DNA from 2 places in the Lysinibacillus sp. IITD104 genome. Region 2 is predicted to be linked to the other one. Evidence: predicted binding sites of a transcription regulator. Region 2 holds the regulator's gene; the other holds the start of a gene.
What was found. The regulator LexA, encoded in region 2, represses DNA repair genes until DNA is damaged. The targets are predictions, from matches to a motif close to CGAACATATGTTCG.

Region 1 (7,183 bases), 520 kb from region 2:
CTATTGAAACGTCTGAGATTATTTCTAAACTATTGGATAAACATAAAATTCCTCATAATGTATTAAATGCGAAAAATCATGAACGTGAAGCTGAAATCATTGCGAACGCTGGTACAAAGGGTGCAGTGACAATTGCAACAAACATGGCTGGACGTGGTACAGATATTAAACCTGGCGAAGGAGTACTCGAAATTGGCGGTTTAGCGGTAATCGGTACAGAGCGACATGAATCACGTCGTATTGATAATCAGCTTCGTGGACGTTCTGGTCGTCAAGGGAATCCAGGGGTTACACAATTCTACCTATCCTTAGAGGATGATTTAATGCGTCGTTTTGGCTCTGATAATATGAAGTCGATGATGATGCGCTTAGGTATGGATGATTCCCAGCCATTGCAATCTAAAGTTGTGTCGAGAGCTGTAGAATCAGCGCAGAAACGTGTCGAGGGTAATAACTTTGATGCGCGTAAACGCTTATTACAATATGACGATGTACTACGTCAGCAGCGTGAGATTATTTATAAAGAGCGTTATGATGTACTAGAAACAGAAAATATGCGTGTGCTTGTTGAGTCTATGATTCAAGAAACAATTGATAATGTTGTTAGCCTGTATACTCAAGGTGAACAGAAGGATTGGAACCTAAAGGCTATTGAAGACTTTGTAGCGGCTAATCTTTTAGAGGAAGGTCAACTTAAAGTATCTGATTTCCAAGGCAAGTCTGCTGAAGATATTAATCAGCTAATCTCTGATGCTGTTCATGTTCGTTATGATGAAAAAGAGGCAGAACTGACACCAGAGCGTATGCGTGAGTTTGAAAAGGTTATTTTATTACGATCAATCGATACAAAATGGATTGATCATATTGATGCAATGGATCAACTACGTCAAGGTATCCATCTGCGTGCTTATGGTCAAAACGATCCACTTCGTGAATATCAACAAGAAGGCTTTGCGATGTTTGAGGATATGGTAGCCTCTATTCGCGAGGATGTTGCGAAATATGCGATGAAAGCAGAAATCCGCAATAATCTGGAGCGTGAAGAGGTGGCAAAGGGGCAGGCTGTTAATCCAAAAGAAGAAGGTGGCACTGCGCCGAAAAAGCAACCAGTACGTAAAGCTGAAAACATTGGCCGTAATGATTTATGTCCATGTGGTAGCGGCAAGAAATTTAAAAACTGTCATGGCACAGCTCAATAATATCTAGGTGAAAAAATCATTTTAACTACGTGTTAAAATGATTTTTTCTTTTTAAAATTACTCAAAAATGAAGAAATTTTAGTATAAAAAGTCAGAATTTATAGACAATTGAAAAATATGGGTATACAATAGCTGTAATAATAGGTATATAGTACAAGTTATTTATCCTGTTATTATCCTGAATTTTTGATGGTGATACTAAGTCTTAAGGAGGATCGGAATTTTCAAGCAATCTTACTCATTGAAAATAGCGGGAATGTACGCATATTTGTATATTCCTTTTTATTTTGACTGGAAGCAACATAAAATGTATAAAGGGGGACTATAGATGCATAAAAAAGATATTATGAATAGTGAAACAATGATGTATATGCCTGTGTATGATTCCTTTGGAAATTTATGTACGCAGGTGTATGAGAAAAATAATGAGTATATTTCTACGCTATCACCAACGAAATTATTGGACTTTAATCTGCGTTATTTTGGTTCTAGTTTAAGAGGAGCGTTCGATGGTTCGAAAATGATCCTAGGCAAGCTTAATAAAAATCCTATTGTCGTGCACGAGCGTTGTAATATTTTATGGTTCCCTAGTAGGTCTCCTCTACATCCTGACTGTATCTGGTTCGCTGTCCATCATATAGATGACTATGTCGCTGTGGATAAAAAGAGGACAAAGGTTACCTTTATGAATGGCATGGAATTTATTGTGGATGTCAGTGTCAATGCGTTAGAGTCTCGGATTCAAAGAGCTTTTTTATTAAAATATAGACTAGAGAAACGAACAAAATATTTACTTGTTCAGTATGATCGTGTGAAAGTATTTCAACGTCTTGCCAAGAATATGTTTGAGGACGAGACGCAGGATAGTTAACTTACTACCACAAAACATCTGCTAGATAGTATGTTTTCCTTTATAAAAACGTTATAATAAAAAGATACGGGGCTTTATGGATAAAGTGTTAGCTCCATGACTAACGTTCGGAGGATTTAACGATGATTGAATTAGCAGATGTACGCAATGTGTTAGACACTACAGCCAAAAAATTGGCGGACTTTAGGGGGTCTCTTTGACTTAGAGAACAAAGAGGCACGTATTCAGGAGCTAGATGAAATGATGCTAGAGCCAGGCTTTTGGGATGATCAGCAAGGTGCTCAGGTGATTATCAATGAAGGAAATGGCTTAAAAGCAATTGTCAATGAATATAAAGATTTAGTGGAAACACATGAAAATTTAGATATGACACTGGAACTTTTACGTGAAGAACCAGACGAAGAATTACAAGAAGAGCTAGGCAAAGAACTAGCAGAATTCCAACAAAAGATGGCTGATTTCGAGCTACAATTACTGCTAAGTGGCCCATACGATCAAAACAATGCCATTTTAGAGCTACATCCTGGTGCTGGTGGTACGGAATCACAGGACTGGGGCTCAATGCTATTACGTATGTATACACGATGGGCAGAGAAGCGTGGATTTAAAGTGGAAACAGTGGACTATCTACCAGGAGATGAAGCTGGGATTAAATCTGTAACATTGTCGATTAAAGGTCACAATGCTTTCGGTTATTTACAAGCGGAAAAGGGTGTCCATCGTCTAGTACGTATTTCCCCATTCGATTCGTCTGGCCGCCGTCATACGTCTTTCGTTTCCTGTGATGTTATGCCAGAGTTTGACGACAATATTGAAATCGATATTCGTACAGAGGATTTAAAAATTGATACGTATCGTGCAACAGGGGCAGGTGGTCAGCATATTAATACGACAGATTCTGCCGTTCGTATAACGCATATTCCTACTGGTACGATTGTACAATGTCAGGCTGAGCGCTCCCAGATTAAAAACCGTGAAAAAGCGATGACGATGTTAAAAGGGAAGCTATATCAATTAGAACTTGATAAACAGCAAGCACAATTAGATGAAATACGCGGTGAGCAAAAAGAAATAGGCTGGGGCTCCCAAATTCGTTCGTATGTCTTCCACCCTTACTCGATGGTTAAGGATCATCGTACAAATGAAGAAACAGGTAATGTGGGTGCAGTGATGGATGGCGATTTAGATCCATTTATAAATGCCTATCTACGTTCAAAAATAAATTAATCGAAGATTCCCCCAAGAGTAAGAAGCTCTTGGGGGATTTTTGTTAAAAGGGTGGATGATAGGGTGCATCTTGGCTCAGCTGTTTTCGTTCACTCATGTAATATTTATACAGCATAGAAGCGTTAAGAAACTGTTTACTAATGGATGCATATCGGATAGGCAATTCAATTTGTTTATTATTTTTTAATGTTACAATACACCCCATTTCACTAGGTGTAATATTAATAATTGCATGAAGCCCTATCCATATATTGTGAATGGAGCTGGGTGAAAAAGTGGGCAGAAAAATACAGGGATAACCGTAATCAAAGGCCACGACGATTGGTAGCTTGTGTTGATTGCCAAAAAAACGTTTAGCCGATTGTTTTGCGGCTTCATAGGTTGATCCTAATGAGAGACAGGATTTTCGAAGGACATGCATCGGTTTGCGTGTAACAATCAGCTCATTATGCTTATCAATCACATGCGTGAAGACTTTGGAGTCATGCTGAATAGGTTGCAGCAAATAAGTATTGAATGAAATTAAGTAGCCGTTTACAAAGTTAGTTGTCATATAGGGAGTGCCTCCTTTTTTCTAGTGATAACGGTAGTGTAAAACAGAATATGACTTTCTTAAATTGGATGAAATAGTTGAAAATCGTTCAGAAAAGCACGAAATGCTTAGAGAATTTGCTCTAAATATAAATGGATTAATAGCTAATCCAAGATATTTTCGAATCGTAAGCATTGCTTTTTAAATTCAATTTTCATATAATTTAGAAAAGGATCGAGGTGAGATCGTTGGATAAATATTATTCGTATACAGATTTTCTGAAAGCCGTTGGTCAGTCGAAAAAAGTTGATGAGGCAGAGAAATTATTAAACGAGATTTATTTAGATTTATTTTTAAATCGTATCCAGCGTATGCATCGGCAAGAGCAGCTCATGGTTCTGATAGATAGAGCACTCGATGAAAAAGATGAAAACGCATTTTATCAATACGCATCCGAACTAACTTCCTTACAGCAAACAGAAGATGAATCATATTGACGAACCCGCTCTCCATATCTATTGGAGAGTGGGATTTTTTTGATTTTGAAAATATTTGCGGGAATGTAGACTTCACTCCAAAAGTAGAGGACCCGCTCATAAAAGAGTGAAAGCTGCTCGGAAAGTAAAGTCTTCCGATCATAACAGTGAGATAACCGCTCAAAAAGAAGTGACCTCGCTCCAAAAGCAATAACCATCACTCTGAACAGGGGAAATCATCCACCGATGAAGCTTGAAAACCTGATAAAACGGCTATTATAAGAGTAAAAAGTTAAATTGAACGCCTTGTTATATATTAAAAATTTTAGAGATGAAAAAATTTTTTACAAACATTCGTTCGTTAAATGTTCGAAATTTTAATATCGCTATGCTAAAATATATGTACAAATTGGAAGGAAAGGATGGGGACATGAGTGCAAACATTTGATTTACAAGCGCCATATCAGCCTAACGGGGATCAGCCACAGGCCATTGCGGAATTAGTGGAGGGTGTGAAAGCAGGCAAACGTCATCAAACATTGCTTGGTGCTACTGGAACAGGTAAGACGTTTACCATTTCGAATGTCATCCAGCAAGTCAAAAAACCAACACTAATCATGGCACACAATAAAACGTTAGCTGGCCAGCTATATAGTGAATTTAAAGAGTTCTTCCCAAATAACGCCGTTGAATATTTTGTCAGCTACTATGATTACTACCAGCCAGAAGCTTATGTACCGCAGACAGATACCTATATAGAAAAAGACTCTAGCATTAACGATGAAATTGATAAGCTGCGTCACTCTGCTACCTCTGCATTGTTTGAGCGTGAGGATGTCATTATTATTGCATCTGTGTCCTGCATTTATGGTTTAGGTTCTCCTGAAGAATATCGAGAAATGGTTGTTTCCATTCGTACAGGTATGGAAATTGAACGTAATCAGCTACTGCGCAAGCTTGTAGACGTTCAGTATGAGCGTAATGATGTTAGTTTTACTCGCGGAACATTTCGGGTACGTGGAGATGTAGTGGAAATCTTCCCAGCCTCTCGTGATGAGCATTGTATTCGGGTGGAATTTTTCGGTGATGAAATTGATCGCATTCGTGAAGTAGATGCACTAACTGGAGAGATTTTATCGGATCGAGAGCATGTGGCTATTTTCCCAGCATCCCACTTCGTTACACGAGAAGAGAAAATGCGTAAAGCGATTGAAAATATTGAAAAAGAATTAGAGGAACGACTTGCATTATTACGTGCAGAAGATAAATTACTAGAGGCACAGCGTTTAGAACAGCGTACACGCTATGATTTAGAGATGATGCGTGAAATGGGCTTTTGCTCTGGGATTGAAAACTATTCACGTCATTTAACATTGCGTGAAGCAGGTGCTACTCCATATACTTTGCTAGATTATTTCCCCGAAGACTTTTTACTTGTGGTTGATGAAAGTCACGTAACACTTCCACAGGTTCGAGGAATGTACAATGGTGACCAAGCACGTAAAGGAGTGCTCGTAGAACATGGCTTCCGATTGCCATCTGCTCTAGATAACCGTCCATTACGTTTTGAAGAGTATGAAAACCGCGTACATCAAGCGATTTATGTATCAGCCACACCAGGTCCTTATGAACTGGAGCATACACCAGAAATGGTAGAGCAAATTATCCGTCCAACTGGATTATTAGATCCATTAATTGATGTACGTCCTATTGAAGGTCAAATTGATAATTTAATTGATGAAATACAAGATCGAATTGCGCGTGATGAGCGAGTTTTAGTGACAACGCTAACGAAGAAAATGTCTGAGGATTTAACGGCTTACCTGAAGGAAATGGGCTTAAAAGTTGAATACTTACATTCAGAAATTAAGACACTAGAACGTATTGAAATTATCCGTGAGCTACGCAAAGGAACGTATGATGTGCTAATAGGTATTAATCTATTGCGTGAAGGTCTTGATATCCCTGAAGTGTCCCTTGTGGCAATTTTAGATGCTGATAAAGAAGGATTTTTACGTTCAGAGCGTTCATTGATTCAAACCATTGGTCGTGCTGCTCGAAACGCGAATGGTCATGTCATTATGTATGCAGACCATGTAACAGACTCGATGAAAAAGGCGATTGATGAAACGAAACGTCGTCGTGCGTTACAAATGGCTTATAACGAGGAGCATGGCATAACACCTCAAACGATCATTAAGAAAATCCCAGATGTGATTCGCGCAACACAAGTAGCAGAAGAAGAGGAATCGTATGTAACAAAGGCAACAAAAGGCAAAAAGCTGACAAAGGCGGAAAGAGAACAGCTCTTAGCTTCCCTAGAAGTCGAAATGAAGGAAGCAGCAAAAGCGCTTGACTTTGAACGTGCGGCTGAGTTACGAGATACAATATTTGAATTGAAGGTAGAAGGTGAATGACTTGTGAAAAATACTGAAATCGTCGTGCAAGGTGCACGTGCTCATAATTTAAAAAATATTAATGTCACAATTCCACGTGACCAATTAGTCGTTTTAACAGGATTATCGGGCTCTGGAAAGTCTTCTCTAGCATTTGACACAATTTATGCGGAGGGCCAGCGTCGTTACGTTGAGTCCCTTTCCGCCTATGCCCGTCAATTTCTTGGACAAATGGATAAGCCAGATGTCGATGCGATAGAAGGTTTATCGCCTGCTATTTCCATTGACCAAAAAACGACAAGTCGTAACCCACGATCTACTGTCGGTACGGTAACGGAAATCTATGATTACCTACGTTTACTTTATGCACGTATTGGTAAACCGATTTGTCCAAATCATGGCATAGAAATCACTTCCCAAACGATTGAGCAAATGGTGGATCGTTTATTAACCTATCCTGAGAGAACTAAGATGCAGCTCCT
Region 2 (7,183 bases):
GTCCGTATGTTTGTCCCTGATACGACGGTTCTATTAAAAAACTTTGAGCACCCTAAAGATGTCAAGCCTCAGGAATTACGAGGATATGCTGAAATGGAATTGGGACATTCCATTCATTTACCATTTCAAGACCCTTTAATTGATGTTTATGATGCTGATGCCGAGGATGGCAAGGCTATCTTATTTGCTGCGCCTTCTGAAGAGATAACGAAAATGGTAGGGATGCTGCTAGATGTTTCATTAGAACCGGAAGCTGCCGATATTCGTGCGCTTTGCAATATACGCTTATTAGAGCATATGTCATTATTAGTGCCTAATAAAACGTATTTGATTGCGGAATGGTCGATTAATGAGCTCTCTATCAGTATTTTTTCCAATGGCCAAGTGGAGTTTTTGCGCTATCAATCCATTGAAGTAGATATGACGCAATGGCAGGGAAAGAAAGAGAATGAGTTTAACTATCAATTTATCTATAATGGCGAAGCAGAGAATTATCAAATGGTCGTAATGGATCAGGTTCTAGAGATTGATCGGATGATGAATTTCTTTAAGTTTTCTTTACATAAAGGTGAAAAAGCAGTGGATGAAATTATCATGCTTGGCGATAACCCACTATTGAAATCAATTGGAAACTTACTTGCTTCTAATTTAGAACCACCGCTAAGAGTTGTCGATGGGAAAAAGATTGAGAAATCATTTCCTCGCTTTAAACGAGAATTTTCAACGTTGCTTGGCTTAGCTTTGAAGGAGGTTCATTAATGGTTCCAGATATAAACCTCTTACCACAACTTGAAAAAAGAACAACCTCCCCCAAGCTTTTTTACAGCTTGGTGATTGTCATTGTGGGACTTATTGTAGCTTATTTACTTTTTTTATTTTTTACATCCAAAAGTGAATTGTCACGATTGACTGCAGAGGAACAGGCATTAACTACACAGCTTGATCAATTGCAGCAAGAGCTAGATGCACGACAAAGTGTCGATCAGGGTTCATTGGAAGAGTCTGTGACATTTATTCAAGGTGTTTCTTATCCTGTAACACCGTTGATTGATGAAACGAAAACTTTATTACCAACCCATTCCTATTTACGTAGCTACGTTTTCGGAGAGAATACGGTGAATATTGAAGTGGATTTTGAAACGATGACAGATATATCGAAATATGTGGAGCGGCTTTTAATGAGTAGCTATTTTACAGACGCTCAAATTAACACTGTCTCAAACTTTGATATAGAGCTAGGTGAACAAAGGGAGTTAACACCCCAACAAAAATTTAAAGAAGTACCGCGCTATTCAGTGTCCATTACAGCGACAATCGATTTTATGTATTTAGCTGGAGGACGACGCTCATGAATAAATTAACGAGTAGTAAAAATTCATCTATGATCTTGTTACTTGCGCTAATAGCTGCTATTTTATTTGCGCTGTATTATTATTTGCTTTCACCAAAATTGAATGAAGTGAATGAAAAAGAGAGTAATGTGTTGCAGGTGCAGCAAGAATTAGCTAGTGTCAAAGAACAACTAGCTCAATTAGACAAGGAGCAGGGACAGCCTACAATCAATATATTAGCCTTAAGACAAAAGCTACCTGCAACAAGAGCCGTTGAAAAGATTATTCTTGATTTAGCTGAGATTGAAGAGGTGACAGGAACTCGTATACTGTCTTTAACTGTTCAAGGTGAGGACGGCACTTTAACACCTTCAGATATATCGAATGACCTCAATATGTTGGAGCAGGCTGAAGCAGAGGTCAATGGTAATCAGGAGAACAAGGAGACAACTACACCGATTGCTTCTCTTTCGAAGGACTCTTTACCAGCAAATTTAAAGCTCATTACTTTTATATTAGAGGTGGGTGCGCTTGATTTTAATTCTCTTGAAAGCTTTTTACAGGAGATTGAACAATTAGAGCGTGTCATGAAAACCGATAAGATTGAATTTAAATTGCCTGGAGAGCAGGAACAGCTAGAGAAAGATGCTGATCTTACGTTAAAGGCAACAGTGCAAGTGACGACGTTCTATTACGAAGAACAACAATAAACTTTTTTGATAGGCGCCCCATACATCATTAGTATGGGCGCCTATTGGTTTAGGAGGACATGAAATTGGAAATGGCTTATACGATCTTTATTTTTTTATTTGGACTTGTCTTTGGCTCTTTTTATAATGTAGTTGGCTTACGTGTACCACAGAAGGAATCGATTGTACATCCTCCTTCACATTGTCCGACATGCCAGAGACGACTAACGGTGCTTGATTTAGTACCCGTTTTGTCCTATGTATTTTTAGGAGGAAAATGTCGGAGTTGTGGCAATAAAATTTCTTGGGTTTACCCATTCATAGAATTAATGACAGGTGTATTATTTGCCTTTGCTTATTGGCAGCTAGGCTGGGGCATAGAATTGATAGTAGCGTTCTTTTTTATCTCCTTATTAGTTATTATCGTTGTGTCAGACTTGGCCTATATGCTAATTCCTGATAAGGTATTAATATTCTTTTTACCTTTGCTAGCTATTGGACGAGTTCTGTCACCATTAACACCTTGGTGGGACTCTCTTGTGGGTGCTGTCGTCGGTTTTGGCATATTATATATCATTGCTGTGCTATCTAATGGTGGCATGGGTGGAGGCGATATTAAATTATTCTTTTTAATTGGTCTCGTTCTGGGTACGATTGATACACTATTAACGCTTTTTTTAGCTGCAGTGATTGGTATGATTGTCGGGATTACCGTGTTATCGAAGAACAAACAAGGGAGAAAAACACCCATTCCATTTGGGCCATCTATTGCATTGGCCGCAGTCATTGTTTATTTCTATGGCGATCTATTAATCAATTGGTATTTAGGCTTTTGGTAATTGTTCAATCTTCAAGAATGTGGAGGGAAGCAAGTGAAACCGATTATTGGTATTACAGCCTTTGTGGAGGATGATTTATCCTCTCGATTAAATGCTGCTTACAGCAAAAGTATTATTGATGCTGGTGGAATTCCACTGATTATTCCAATTGGAGTAGAAGAAGAGGCAGCCCAGATTTTAGCCCTTACAGATGGTTTATTATTATCCGGGGGTCATGACGTGCACCCATTTCTGTTCGGGGCTGAGCCTTCATTAAAGCTTGGAAAAATTCATCCCGCGCGAGATACAGTGGAGTTAGCAATAATTGAAGCCGCATTCCAACGAAAGATGCCTATTTTCGGGATTTGTCGAGGGATTCAAATACTAAATGTTGCATTAGGTGGTACCTTATATCAGGATATTGATAGTGATCATTTTAGCACTAAATTACTCCAGCATATGCAGCAATCAGGTAGAGCTGTAGCTACCCACACTGTACAGATTATTGCTGATAATTTATTAGCGACTATCGTTGAACAAGAGAAGATAGCAGTGAATTCATTTCATCATCAAGCGGTGAATGTATTAGCAGAAAAATTAAAAGTAGCGGCAAAATCAAATGACGGTATTATCGAAGCTGTAGTTCATGAGGAAATGCCATTTTGCTTGGCTGTTCAGTGGCATCCTGAGGAACTAGCCATAGCAGGAGATGAGAGTGCTCAAAAGCTATTTTCAGCCTTTGTTGAAGCTAGCATAAAATTTAAGAAGGAAGCTTAGAGGGCATTGTACAAAGAATCCAATCGTCTGTGGATTCTTTTTTTGCGTAAAAAAGAGGATACATGCTCTTAGAAGGAACATAATCCTCAAAACCTGTTTTAATAGTTAATGTACCCGTCTGTAAAGACCTACAACTTGTCCTAAAATAGAAACTTGATCGACAATAATAGGTTCCATAGAAGAATTTTCAGGCTGTAAACGGAAATGATTTTTCTCTTTAAAGAAGCGTTTTACAGTTGCTTCATCCTCAGCTGTCATAGCTACAACAATATCCCCGTTATTAGCTGTTGCCTTTTGTTTTACAATGACTAAATCTCCATCTAAAATTCCGGCTTCAATCATTGATTCTCCCATAATTTCTAGCATGAACAATTGATCTTCACTTGTGCCGTACGTATCGGGTAATGGGAAGTATTCTTCAATGTTTTCAATTGCTGTAATTGGAGAACCAGCTGTAACCTTCCCGACAAGTGGGACATGGATCACCTGTTGCTTTTGGATGGATTCTTCAGGCTCTAAAATTTCAATTGCGCGTGGCTTTGTTGGATCTCGACGAATAAAGCCTTTTTGTTCTAATCGAGCTAAATGTCCATGAACAGTTGAACTGGAAGCAAGTCCAACTGCTTCACCAATTTCACGTACTGATGGCGGATATCCCTTAGCTCGTACCTCTTCTTTAATGAAAGCTAAAATGTCCTCTTGTCTTTTCGAAACTTTTTTCATGAGTGCTCACCTCTTTTTTCTAAAATCAATCTTCTTATTTGATAGTATAACAGAATGCGAACATGTATGCAAACATAGGTTCGAAAAGTGTTTGACAAAAACGTTTGTTCGCTTTATTATGAGAACATACATTCCGAACAAACATTCTTAAAAAGGGGTAATGATTATGACATGGTTTAAGAAAAACACACATATCTCAATTTTATTAGGAGCTTGCCTACTATTTGCAGCATACCTTTACATTACTGATCCAGGAAAAGTTAGTTACGCAGAAATCCAAATCGAACATGGGGATAGCTTGTGGTCGTTAGCGGAGCAATATCGTGGTAAAATGAGTACTGATGATTGGATAAAGCTTGTAAAAACGGAAAATGAACTAGCAGATATTAAAATTGTAGCGGGAAAATCTCTAGTAATTCCTGTAGTGAGTGATCAAGCCAGTCCCATCAATACTATCGAAATTGCGAGAAATGAACAATGATAAATAATCAACTGTCGGCTGTTGTCTATTGTCGCGTAAGTACTGAAAAAGAAACACAAAGCTCCTCATTAGAGCGTCAACAGGAAGAGTTGCTGCGCTATGCTAAGGAGCAAGGCTATGCGGTGAAGGGCGTGTTTAAAGATCAGCATAGTGGTTATGATGTAGAACGTGCAGGCTTACTAGAAATGCTTGATTTCATAAAAGATAAAAACATTAATGCCCTTTTTGTACAAGATGAAACTCGTTTAGGACGAGGCAATGCAAGAATGGCTGTATTGCATTTATTACAAAAATCAGCAACGGATGTTTTTTCTATGCGTGATGCTGGCCCAGTTCAATTAAATGAAATGGACACGATGCTGCTAGAAATTTTAGCGATTGTAGAGGAATATCAGCGTAGAATTCATAATGCTAAAATACGACGAGGTATGCGACGTGCTGTAGAAAACGGCTATCGTCCTGAAAATAATTTATCGAACCGAGGTAATCCGCAGGGGCAGGAGCGTAAAGATCTACCTGTAGATGAAATTGTAAAGCTACGCAAACGTGGATTTACCTTTGAAGAAATTTCTATAACGCTTAGAGGGTTAGGCTTTGAGGTAAGTAAGGCGACTGTCCATCGTCGTTTCCAAGAGCACCAAGAAAGATTAGCAGGAAAATAATATTCCTGCTAATTTTTTTTGTAAAAAACTACTGAGGGGAAGAAAAGCTCTCGATAATAACATTTTTAGGCAGTTGGAAAGGGTGCTCTTTATTTATTCGGTCATAAAACATGATGCCATTTAAATGGTCGATTTCATGTTGTACAACGATGGCCCCATAGCCCTGTAACTGTACAATGATTTCATGTCCATCAATGTCGTAAGCTTTGACTTTAATCCTCTCATATCTCGGCACAAAACCAGGAACAGGTCGATTTACAGATAGACAGCCTTCTCCCTCCGGTAGATAAATCATATTGATGGAATGACTCATTATTTTAGGGTTAATCAGCATCATTTCTTGGTCATCAAAGAGTACAGCAAACATTCGTTTATCTACACCAATTTGATTAGCAGAGAGTCCACTTCCAGGGCGAAGCTTATATTTTTTTGCTAGAGTTGGATTTTGGCTATTTTTCAGATATTGTAGCATGGCTAGGAGGGTATTTCGGTCCTCATTGGTCACAGGTATCGCCACTTCTTGAGTCCGTTTTCTTAAAATTGCCGAGTGTTCTTTCACGAAATCCTTCATTGTAATCATATAATCTGGGTGAAATTTAGTCATAGATAAACACCTCATCAACACGGCTATTGAGAACCTTAGTAATCTTAAAAGCTAATTCAAGGGTCGGATCATATTTATCATTTTCAATACTATTAATGGTCTGCCTCACAACCCCACATTCTTTTGCAAGTGCAGCTTGTGTTATACCTAATTTTTTTCTCAAATTTTTGATAATGTTCTTCAGAATTATCCCTCCATTTTGTCTAAAGTATTAGATATATATCATAAGATAAGAATTAAAAAATGTCCAACTAATTGGACATTTTTTGGTGTGAAAAACAAAACAGTCAATTGAAGGGGAGAAATGGATTTCCGTTGCAGGCTGCTTGCTTTCTTGTAGCACACTGACGGAACGGAAATCACCCTACAGCCTTGTTAAAAGTTCTCATTCTACTAATGACATCATCTTTTTCAACAACATGAAATGCCCGATTAATTGGACATTTGGGTTTTAAATCATCACTTAATACCAATTTTCATCAAATTTTAGCTTTAACGCATGACCAAAACAAATACCGAAAGGAATAAAGCCTCTTCCTTTTGCTGTAATGATATTGCCATCTTGTACCACTAGTTCATCTGAATAGTTATGAAGCTCAAAGCACCCTAGCTGCTTCATGCCATCTAAAGGTAGCCCTACTGTATATTTTTTGTTTTGTAAGACACCTGCTTTTGCCAATAGGTAAGGGGAGCTAGAAATACTTGCAAGCAATCCTCCTTTTGCAGATAGATGACGAATGAAATCTAGTAAGCTCTCTTCAAGTTGTAATGTTGAAATATCCATACAGCCTGGTAATAGTAGACTATCAATATCGTCAAGCTCTACTTCATTCACGGGTAAATCAGCTATGCAATTTAAACCAGATTCTCCTCTGATAGGTTCGGTATTCGATCCTAGTGTGACGATGGGTTTCCCTCCTTGCATTAATATGGACAAAGCAACACTCAATTCATATTCACTAAATTGTGGGTATAATAACACCGCAGTTTTCTTCATTTCATACACCTCTTACCTTTAGATTTTTCCATTCTTCCTCTAAAATAGCGTAATAGTATTCATCCCACCAAGTCTCTCCATGAGGAATGCATTTTTTGAAA

Region 1: a site for LexA is predicted at 4,653-4,666, ahead of uvrB (excinuclease ABC subunit UvrB). Genes of this name have one in related genera too.

Annotation. Positions count from the first base shown of each region.
Region 1 is NZ_JBAHYH020000001.1:3,802,323-3,809,505, reverse strand. It holds gene secA (preprotein translocase subunit SecA) at 1-1,199, shown strand, start outside; gene V1L66_RS19295 (competence protein ComK) at 1,528-2,070, shown strand; one part of gene prfB (peptide chain release factor 2) at 2,193-2,267, shown strand; one part of gene prfB (peptide chain release factor 2) at 2,269-3,297, shown strand; gene V1L66_RS19285 (competence protein ComK) at 3,341-3,850, opposite strand; gene V1L66_RS19280 (IDEAL domain-containing protein) at 4,078-4,326, shown strand; gene uvrB (excinuclease ABC subunit UvrB) at 4,740-6,722, shown strand; gene uvrA (excinuclease ABC subunit UvrA) at 6,726-7,183, shown strand, end outside.
Region 2 is NZ_JBAHYH020000001.1:3,279,539-3,286,721, reverse strand. It holds gene pilM (type IV pilus biogenesis protein PilM) at 1-759, shown strand, start outside; gene V1L66_RS16835 (PilN domain-containing protein) at 759-1,352, shown strand; gene V1L66_RS16830 (hypothetical protein) at 1,349-2,041, shown strand; gene V1L66_RS16825 (prepilin peptidase) at 2,107-2,859, shown strand; gene V1L66_RS16820 (gamma-glutamyl-gamma-aminobutyrate hydrolase family protein) at 2,893-3,615, shown strand; gene lexA (transcriptional repressor LexA) at 3,721-4,338, opposite strand; gene V1L66_RS16810 (LysM peptidoglycan-binding domain-containing protein) at 4,505-4,819, shown strand; gene V1L66_RS16805 (recombinase family protein) at 4,816-5,481, shown strand; gene def (peptide deformylase) at 5,510-6,085, opposite strand; gene V1L66_RS16795 (helix-turn-helix transcriptional regulator) at 6,078-6,269, opposite strand; gene V1L66_RS16790 (DJ-1/PfpI family protein) at 6,549-7,082, opposite strand; gene V1L66_RS16785 (GNAT family protein) at 7,084-7,183, opposite strand, start outside.